Regions from separate parts of the Streptomyces sp. A0592 genome, predicted to be linked through region 1. Evidence: riboswitches for the same ligand, from Rfam matches in the RefSeq annotation. Region 1 holds a riboswitch; the other holds the start of a gene.
What was found. A riboswitch is a leader RNA that binds a small molecule or an ion and turns the genes downstream of it on or off. The one in region 1 is predicted to bind S-adenosylmethionine.
Positions count from the first base shown of each region.

Region 2: linked by a shared signal. The riboswitch ahead of E6U81_RS14780 (aminotransferase class V-fold PLP-dependent enzyme) and the one ahead of thrC (threonine synthase) in region 1 are both predicted to bind S-adenosylmethionine.

Region 1 is NZ_SSBM01000003.1:356,143-360,457, forward strand. Features, by position in the region: gene E6U81_RS07015 (cold-shock protein) at 250-456, opposite strand; gene E6U81_RS07020 (MoaD/ThiS family protein) at 842-1,120, opposite strand; gene thrC (threonine synthase) at 1,156-2,454, opposite strand; SAM riboswitch class I at 2,448-2,605, opposite strand; gene E6U81_RS07030 (glucosyl-3-phosphoglycerate synthase) at 2,791-3,741, shown strand; gene E6U81_RS07035 (trehalose-6-phosphate synthase) at 3,789-4,315, shown strand, end outside.
Region 2 is NZ_SSBM01000008.1:168,265-172,579, reverse strand. Features, by position in the region: gene E6U81_RS14790 (ubiquinol-cytochrome c reductase cytochrome b subunit) at 1-446, shown strand, start outside; gene trpD (anthranilate phosphoribosyltransferase) at 610-1,674, shown strand; SAM riboswitch class IV at 1,761-1,877, shown strand; gene E6U81_RS14780 (aminotransferase class V-fold PLP-dependent enzyme) at 2,097-3,500, shown strand; gene E6U81_RS14775 (Lrp/AsnC ligand binding domain-containing protein) at 4,074-4,315, opposite strand, start outside.

The DNA of each region.
Region 1 (4,315 bases):
TGCGTGCCCGGCGGTTCCTTCCCACCGGACCCTGCGGGCCTCACCGACCCGGTCCTCGTTTCAGTAGCACTCTCACTCGTAGAGTGCTAACGCCAATGATTAGCACTCGACCCCCTGGAGTGCAAGCGGCTTCGACGAAGGCCCAGGTGACACGCGAGGGGCCCACATCCCGTGTCCGGGATGTGGGCCCCTCGTAGGTCTTCCGGGTCTTCGACGGAAGACCGAGCGTCTGTGGTCGATGCTCCGGGACTAGCCGAGCGCGAGCTTGACCATGTCCGCCTGCGGACCCTTCTGGCCCTGCGAGATCTCGAACTCGACCCGCTGACCCTCTTCAAGGGTGCGGTACCCGTCCATCTGGATGGCGCTGTAGTGGACGAACACATCCGCACCACCGTCGACCGCGATGAAGCCGTAGCCCTTCTCCGCGTTGAACCACTTGACGGTGCCCTGAGCCATGCCTAACTCCCCTATTACTGGCCCTTGCGCGGGAACGCACTTCGCGTTACCGGGTCAGAACTTGCGTCGGAACGCTTCGACCGAGGCTGAATGTATCTGCGCGAGTGCTGTCTGCAACAGGTCAATCCGACGAGAATTCTGGACACCGAGAAACATTGAAATAGAGTGAAAATTTGACATATTCCAGGGCAACTCGGGCCGGGCAAATTTCGCCAAAGCCCCATACCGCACCTGCACATTGACCCGATGTCGACCCTCACGCGACCCGTTCATATGCGGCGGGCAAGTCCAGCGGAGGGGACTTCCCCAACTCTACCGTGCCCAATCAAGCAGAATTACCCCCTCCGCTTTTAGCGGAGGGGGTAATTTCGGTTTACCGGGAGGGTCAGCAGCCGCCCGCGACGGCCGGAATGATCGAGACGCCGGCGCCGTCCGGCGTCACCGCCGCCAGCCCGCCCTCGAAGCGCACGTCGTCGTCGTTGACATAGACGTTCACGAATCGGCGGAGCTTGCCCTGGTCGTCCAGGACGCGCGCGGCGATGCCCGGGTGGTTCTTCTCCAGGGACTCGATGACCTCGGCGAGGGTCGCGCCCTCGGCCGGGACCTCGGCCTGACCGCCGGTGTAGGTGCGCAGGATGGTGGGGATGCGGACGTTGACGCTCATGGCGCTACTGCCTTTCCGGGAGTGAGGAGATGTGGTCAGGCCAGGCCGGCGGCGCGGAACGCGTCCAGGCTGGGGCGGATGGTGGCGGTCTGCCCGCTGTCCGCGGCCACCGCCTCCAGGGTCTTGAGGCCGTCACCGGTGTTGAGGACGACGGTGGTCAGCGCCGGGTCGAGCTGCCCGTTCTCGATGAGCTTCTTCGTCACGCCGACGGTCACGCCGCCCGCGGTCTCGGCGAAGATGCCCTCGGTCTGCGCGAGGATCTTGATGGCCTCGACGACCTGCTCGTCGGTCACGTCCTCGACGAAGCCGCCGGTGCGGCGCGCGATGTCCAGGACGTACGGGCCGTCCGCCGGGTTGCCGATCGCGAGGGACTTGGCGATGGTGTTCGGCTTCTGCGGGCGGACCACGTCGTGACCGGCCTTGAAGGCGGTCGACACCGGGGAGCAGCCCTCGGCCTGGGCACCGAAGATCTTGTACGGCTTGTCCTCGACGAGGCCGAGCCTGATGAGCTCCTGCAGGCCCTTGTCGATCTTCGTGAGCTGCGAGCCGGACGCGATCGGGATGACGATCTGGTCGGGCAGCTGCCAGCCGAGCTGCTCGCAGATCTCGTACGCCAGGGTCTTGGAGCCCTCGCCGTAGTACGGGCGGAGGTTGACGTTGACGAAGCCCCAGCCCTCGCCCAGCGGGTCGCCGATGAGCTCGGAGCAGAAGCGGTTGACGTCGTCGTAGTTGCCCTCGATGCCGACCAGGTCGCCGCCGTACACACCGGCCATGACGACCTTGCCCTGCTCCAGGTCGTGCGGGATGAACACGCAGGAGCGGAAGCCGGCCCGGGCGGCCGCCGCGCCCACGGCGCCGGCCAGGTTGCCGGTGGAGGAGCAGGACAGGGTGGTGAAGCCGAAGGCGCGGGCGGCCTCGACGGCGATGGCCACGACGCGGTCCTTGAAGGAGTGCGTCGGGTTGCCGGAGTCGTCCTTGACGTACAGCTTGCCGGTGACGCCCAGCTCCTTGGCCAGGTTGGCCGCGTCGACGAGCTTGGTGAAGCCGGGGTTCAGGCTCGGCTTGGACGCCACGTCCGCAGGGACGGGCAGCAGCGGCGCATAACGCCAGATGTTGTTGGGGCCGGCTTCGATCGCGGCGCGCAGGGCCTCGGGGTCACCGGTGGGAAGCTCGTAGGCGACTTCCAGAGGTCCGAAGCACTCGGCGCACGCGAAGATGGGACCGAGCTCGAAGCGGGTACCGCACTCGCGACAGGAAAGGCCCGTGGCAGGTCCGAGATCGACAGAGGTGGCGACAGTCTGTGCAGCCATGATGGCGAGGCCCTTTCTCCTCATCTTCCCCATGGCGCATTTCGCCATGAGACGGAATTGGCACCTTCCCTAGCCGGGGACCTCGCTGACGAGCGCTGCTGCGCGATCGCGAGAACCGACTGGAGGGTTGCCGGGGCTTCAACGGGCCGTGTCCCTCTGCCCCTCTGGATGAGCGGTATGGCACCGGCACACGCGCTCTGTGGCGCGCCGGTGCGTTTGTACGCGGGGGACCCCGGCATGCGGTGGTCCTTCGCGTTGTTCAAGACTGTAACCGAAGGGGCGGGCGGTTGAGACAGCCGTCCGAACCGCGAGATGGATCACATAACGGACGATAACGCCGACGAGCAGGGAGTGCTGAGGGTGCTGGAAGAGGTGGAGCGATGGCTGGCCGACCGCTCCTGGTCCGCCGCCGACCGACCGCTCGACCAGCTGCTCGACCTCAAACGGGCGGCCGGGACCACGGTCAGCGTGGTGCTGCCCGCGCTGGACGAGGAGGCGACGGTCGGCGCGATCGTCGAGGTCATCCGGCGTGAGCTGATCGAGGGACTGCCGGTCCCGCTCGTGGACGAGCTGGTCGTGGTCGACTCGGGCTCGGCCGACCGGACCGCCGAGGTCGCGGCGAAGGCCGGGGCCCGGGTGGTGCACCGCGACGAGATCCTGCCGAGGATCCCGGCACTGCCCGGCAAGGGCGAGGTGCTGTGGCGCTCGCTGCTGGCCACCACCGGCGACATCGTCTGCTTCGTCGACGCCGACCTGCGGGACTTCTCGGCCTCCTTCGTCTCCGGGATCGTGGGCCCGCTGCTGACCGACCCCGGCGTGCAGTTCGTCAAGGCCATGTACGACAGGCCGCTGGGGGACGCCCCCGGCCAGGGCGGACGGGTCACCGAGCTGGTCGCCCGCCCGCTGCTGAACCTGCACTGGCCGCAGCTGGCCGGCTTCGTCCAGCCGCTGGGCGGCGAGTACGCCGTACGGCGCTCCCTGCTGGAGCGGCTGCCGTTCCCCGTCGGCTACGGCGTCGAGCTGGGCCTGCTGGTGGACGCCCTGCACACGGTCGGGCTGGACGCGCTCGCCCAGGTGGACGTGGGCGTACGCCTCCACCGCCATCAGGGCGGGCAGGCGCTCGGCCGGATGGCCGCGGCGATCTACCGCACGGCCCAGGTACGGCTCTCGCGCGGGCACCTCGTACGGCCGGAGCTGACGCAGTTCGAGCGGGGACCGGAGGGCTTCGTACCGCGCACCTACGCCGTGGACACCGAGGAGCGGCCGCCGATGCTGGGCGTGGCGGAGTACGGCCGGCGCCACGTGGCGTGACCGTGTCCATACGTTTGAGCGAGCGCGGGCCGGGCTAGGTTCGGCGCATGGCTTCTCAGGTACTCGTCGCGGCGAACCGCGGCCCGCTCTCCTACGCCCTCTCCGACGACGGCACGCTCAGTGCCCGGCGCGGCGGGGGCGGTCTCGTCTCCGGACTCTCGGCGGCCCTCGCGGAGCAGCCGGGGGCGCTGTGGATCTGCGCGGCGCTGTCGGACGCGGACCGGGAGGCGGTCCGGCGGGACGTCTCCGAGCCCGGCGTCCGGATGCTGGACATCGATCCCACGATGTACGACGACGCGTACAACGGCATCGCGAACTCGGTGCTGTGGTTCACCCACCACCACCTGTACGACGTGCCGCGCGAGCCGGTCTTCGACGCGGAGTTCCGGCGCCGCTGGGCCTCGTACACCGCGTACAACGAGGCCTTCGCGCGCGCCCTCGCCGAGGAGGCGGAGCAGGGGGCCCGCGTGCTGGTGCAGGACTACCACCTGGCGCTGGTCCCGGGGCAGCTGCGGGAGCTGCGGCCGGACCTGCGGATCGCGCACTTCACGCACACGCCGTGGGCCTCGCGGGA
Region 2 (4,315 bases), on a different contig from region 1:
TCGGCGGCGGCAACGACATGTTCGCCCAGTACTTCCACCTGTCGATCAACTCGATCACGTGGTTCGTCCGGATCGGCTTCTTCGTCGTCCCGGTCCTCGCCTTCATCGTCACCAAGCGGATCTGCCTCGGCCTCCAGCGCCGGGACCACGACAAGGTGCTGCACGGTCGCGAGACCGGCATCATCAAGCGTCTGCCGCACGGTGAGTTCGTCGAGGTCCACGAGCCGCTCCCGCAGGGCAAGCTGCACACCCTCACCGCGCACGAGCAGTACAAGCCGATCGAGATCGGCCCGACGGTCGACGAGAACGGTGTCGAGCGCAAGGTGAAGGCCATGGAGAAGCTGCGCGCGAAGCTCAGCAAGGGCTTCTACGCCGAGGGCAACCAGATCCCGAAGCCCACGGTGGAGGAGTACAAGGAGATCCAGTCCGGCCACGGCCACCACTGATCCCCCGCACCACCGCATGAGGGACTGATTCCGGTCAGTCCTGGTGTCGCCACGGCGAGAGCCCCGTCCAGTGTCTGGACGGGGCTCTTTGCCGTAACCGGGGCTGGATAGGCTGATCTCCGACCCATTCGACGGGGAACCCCTACAGCAGCAGGAGCTGACCATGAACGTTGCGACCCCGGCAGGCGGCGACAGCGTGGCGGCCCGTGGCTGGCCGGGCGTCCTCGACGCCCTGCTGACCGGCCAGGACCTGCGCGCCGACGACACCGCCTGGGCCATGGACCGGATCATGCGCGGGGAGGCCACCGACGCCCAGATCGCCGGCTTCGTGGTCGCCCTGCGCGCCAAGGGGGAGACGGTCGCGGAGATCAACGGCCTGGTACGGGCCATGTACGGGCACGCCAACCTCATCGAGGTACCCGGCCGCACCGTCGACATCGTCGGCACCGGCGGCGACGGGGCCAAGACGGTGAACATCTCCACGATGTCGGCCGTCGTCGTGGCCGGAACCGGCGCCAAGGTCGTCAAGCACGGAAACCGGGCCGCGTCCTCCGCGAGCGGATCCTCGGACGTCCTGGAGAAGCTCGGCGTCAACCTCGACCTGAGCACCGCACGGGTCGTCGAGGTCGCCGAGGAGGCCGGCATCACCTTCTGCTTCGCGGTGAAGTTCCACCCGGCCCTGCGGCACGTCGCCGGGGCCCGCCGCGAACTGGGCATCCGGACCACCTTCAACATCCTCGGCCCGCTGACCAACCCGGCCCGCGTCCGCTCCCAGGCCACCGGCGTGGCGGACCCCCGGATGGCCCCCATCGTGGCGGGCGTGCTCGCCGAGCGCGGCTCGTCCGCGCTGGTGTTCCGCGGCGACGACGGCCTGGACGAGCTGACCACCACGGCGACCTCCCGGGTCTGGTGGGTCCGGGACGGGAAGGTCGCCGAGCAGTCCTTCGACCCGCGCGACGTCGGCATCCCCCTGGTCGACGTGTCCGCCCTGGCCGGCGGCGACCCCTCGTACAACGCCGACGTGGCCCGCCGCCTGCTGGCCGGCGAGGCCGGCCCGGTACGCGACGCCGTGCTGCTGAACTCGGCGGCCGCCCTGGTGGCCCTCGACCCGGGCGCGGGCAGCCTGGAGGAGCAGATCGCCGCCGGCATGACCCGCGCGGCCGAGTCGATCGACTCCGGCGCCGCCAGGGCCGCACTGGAGCGCTGGGTGACGGCCAGCAACGCCTGACCCGGCGCCCGTTTCCGGCCAGACCCCGGTCCGCCATTCGGACCGGGGTCTTGTGCTCGGGGGATCTTGTGGCAGGATGCTGACCAGGTCACGAGTGACAGCGTTTAGGCCCCGGCTTGCTGTCCGGCAACCCTCCTTCCGTGGCGGGGTGCCCCGGGTGATGACCAGGTCGTAGGCAGCAAGGCCTACGGCAAGCGCGGATCCCTCGACACCAGGGGTCCTGGTCTCTCGAGGAGCGTTTTCCGTGAGCAAGCGAATGCGATAGGGCGACTGACGCCCCTTCTTCACCCTCGGACCAGGGTCACTTCCGCGTACCGCGACGTCCCGTCCGAGGCCACTCCCGTACCCCGGACGGCCGCACGGCCGTACCCGCGTACGGGCACACCGAAGCCATTCAGCCCTGCCTGCCGGGAGAAACCGCCATGTCCGCATCCCTGAACACCGCCACCGCCACCACCGTCGCCGCCGCCCAGGACCCCGCATGTGGCGAGCCGCTCGCCGTCCTCGGCCGCGACGTCACCGTCCCCCTCGTCACCGGCGGCGAGGTCACCTACGCGGCCCTCGACTACGCCGCCAGCGCCCCCGCCCTCCAGCGGGTCTGGGACGACGTCGCCGCCTACGCCCCGTACTACGGCAGCGTCCACCGCGGCGCCGGATACCTCTCGCAGCTGTCCACCGACCTCTTCGAGCAGAGCCGCGTCACGGTCGCCGAGTTCCTCGACTGCCGCCCCGGCGACCAGGTCGTCTTCACCCGCTCCACCACCGACTCCCTGAACCTGCTCGCCGCGGTGCTCCCGGCCGACTGCCAGGTCTTCGTCTTCGAGACCGAGCACCACGCCTCGCTCCTGCCGTGGACGAACGCGCAGGTCACCTACCTCAACGCGCCGCGCACCCCGGCCGAGGCCGTCGCCACCCTGGAGCGGGCGCTCGCCGACCGCACTGCATCAATCGAAGAGGGCTACGGCCCGGCGCTCGTGTGCGTCACCGGCGCGTCCAACGTCACCGGTGAGCTGTGGCCGGTGAAGGAACTCGCCGCCGCCGCGCACGCCCACGGCGCGCGGATCGTCCTGGACGCCGCCCAGCTGGCCCCGCACCACCCCGTCTCCGTCCGGGACCTCGACGTCGACTGGGTCGCCTTCTCCGGCCACAAGCTCTACGCGCCCTTCGGCTCGGGCGTCCTCGCCGGCCGCGCCGACTGGCTCCAGGAGGCCGAGCCGTACCTGGCCGGCGGCGGAGCCTCCCGCAAGGTCTCCCGCCGCGAGGACGGCGGCGTGGACGTCGAGTGGCACACCACCGCCGCCCGCCACGAGGCCGGCTCCCCGAACGTCATCGGCGTCTACTCCATCGCCTCCGCCTGCCGGGCCCTGACCGAGGCCGGTTTCGACAACCTGGTGGCGCGCGAGCAGCAGTTGGTGACCCGGGTCCGCGAGGGCCTCGCCGAGGTCCCGGCCGTCCGGGTCCTGTCCCTCTTCGGGGACGACGCCCCGCGGGTCGGCGTCATCTCCTTCGTCGTGGACGGCTGGAACAGCTCCCACTTCGCCGCCGCGCTCTCCGCCGAGTACGGGATCGGCGTACGGGACGGCCTGTTCTGCGCCCACCCGCTGGTGCGGACCCTGCTGGGCAGCGAGCCGCAGGCCCAGGGCGAGTGCGGGGCCCCCGAGGCCGCCCCGGGCGAGCGCTCCCTGAACGCGATCCGCGTCAGCTTCGGCGCGGGCACCCCGGACGAGCACGTGGACCGCTTCCTCGGCGCGGTCCGGGAACTCGTCACGAACGGCGCGAAGTGGCAGTACCGCACGGAGGAAGGCCGCTGCGTCCCCGCGGTCTGAGACCGTACCCCTGCGGGGGGCTCGGCGGTATCCGGGTCGCGGCTGCGGGGTCGCTGCGCGGGCTTGGCGGTGTCGGGGGGTGGGGCGGTGCCCCGCACGAGGATCTCCTCGGCTCGCGCCGGGCGGCCGCGGTTCTGCCGTTCGGCCTGGGTTGCGCGCTCGTCCTGCGGGGACCCTCCTGCGTGTCCCCGCCCCACGGCAGCGCTCCGGCAAGTACCCGGGAAGCCCCTGGCACGGCCCGGCCGAGGGGGGTGGGGACGTGGCGGGGTGTCCCCGCAGGACGAGCGCGCAACCCCCGGGCCACAGCCGAGACATCCCCGCACGCGCCGAGCCGAGGAGACACCCCGGCGGCGGCCCCACACCCCGACCAGAACGACGGGCCCGCACTGTTCAGCCTCGCCGGCGTTTGAGGCGCGGGTCCGGGCAGCGCCCGGGGCGCGACCGAGGTCCCCGCCCTGCCGAGCCGTCCGCAGGGCACCGGCGCGGGTCCGGGCAGCGCCCGGGAGACGGTCGGACCTGGCCGAGCCGCCGAGCCCGGGCCTGATCCGCAGACCGCGCCGGAGGCGTCAGGCGTCAGGCGTCGAGGCCGATCGCGAACGCCGCCTCCAGGTCGTGCTGCGAGTACGTGCGGAACGCCACGTGCGTGTCCGTCGCCTCGACGCCCGGGATCTTGCTGATGCGGCCGGGGATGATGTCGGCCAGGTTCTCGTGGCGGTTCACGCGGACCAGCGCGATCAGGTCGTACGTTCCGGTGACGGAGTAGACCTCGCTGACGTTTTCGAGGGCGGCGATGGACTCGGCGATCTCGGGGATGC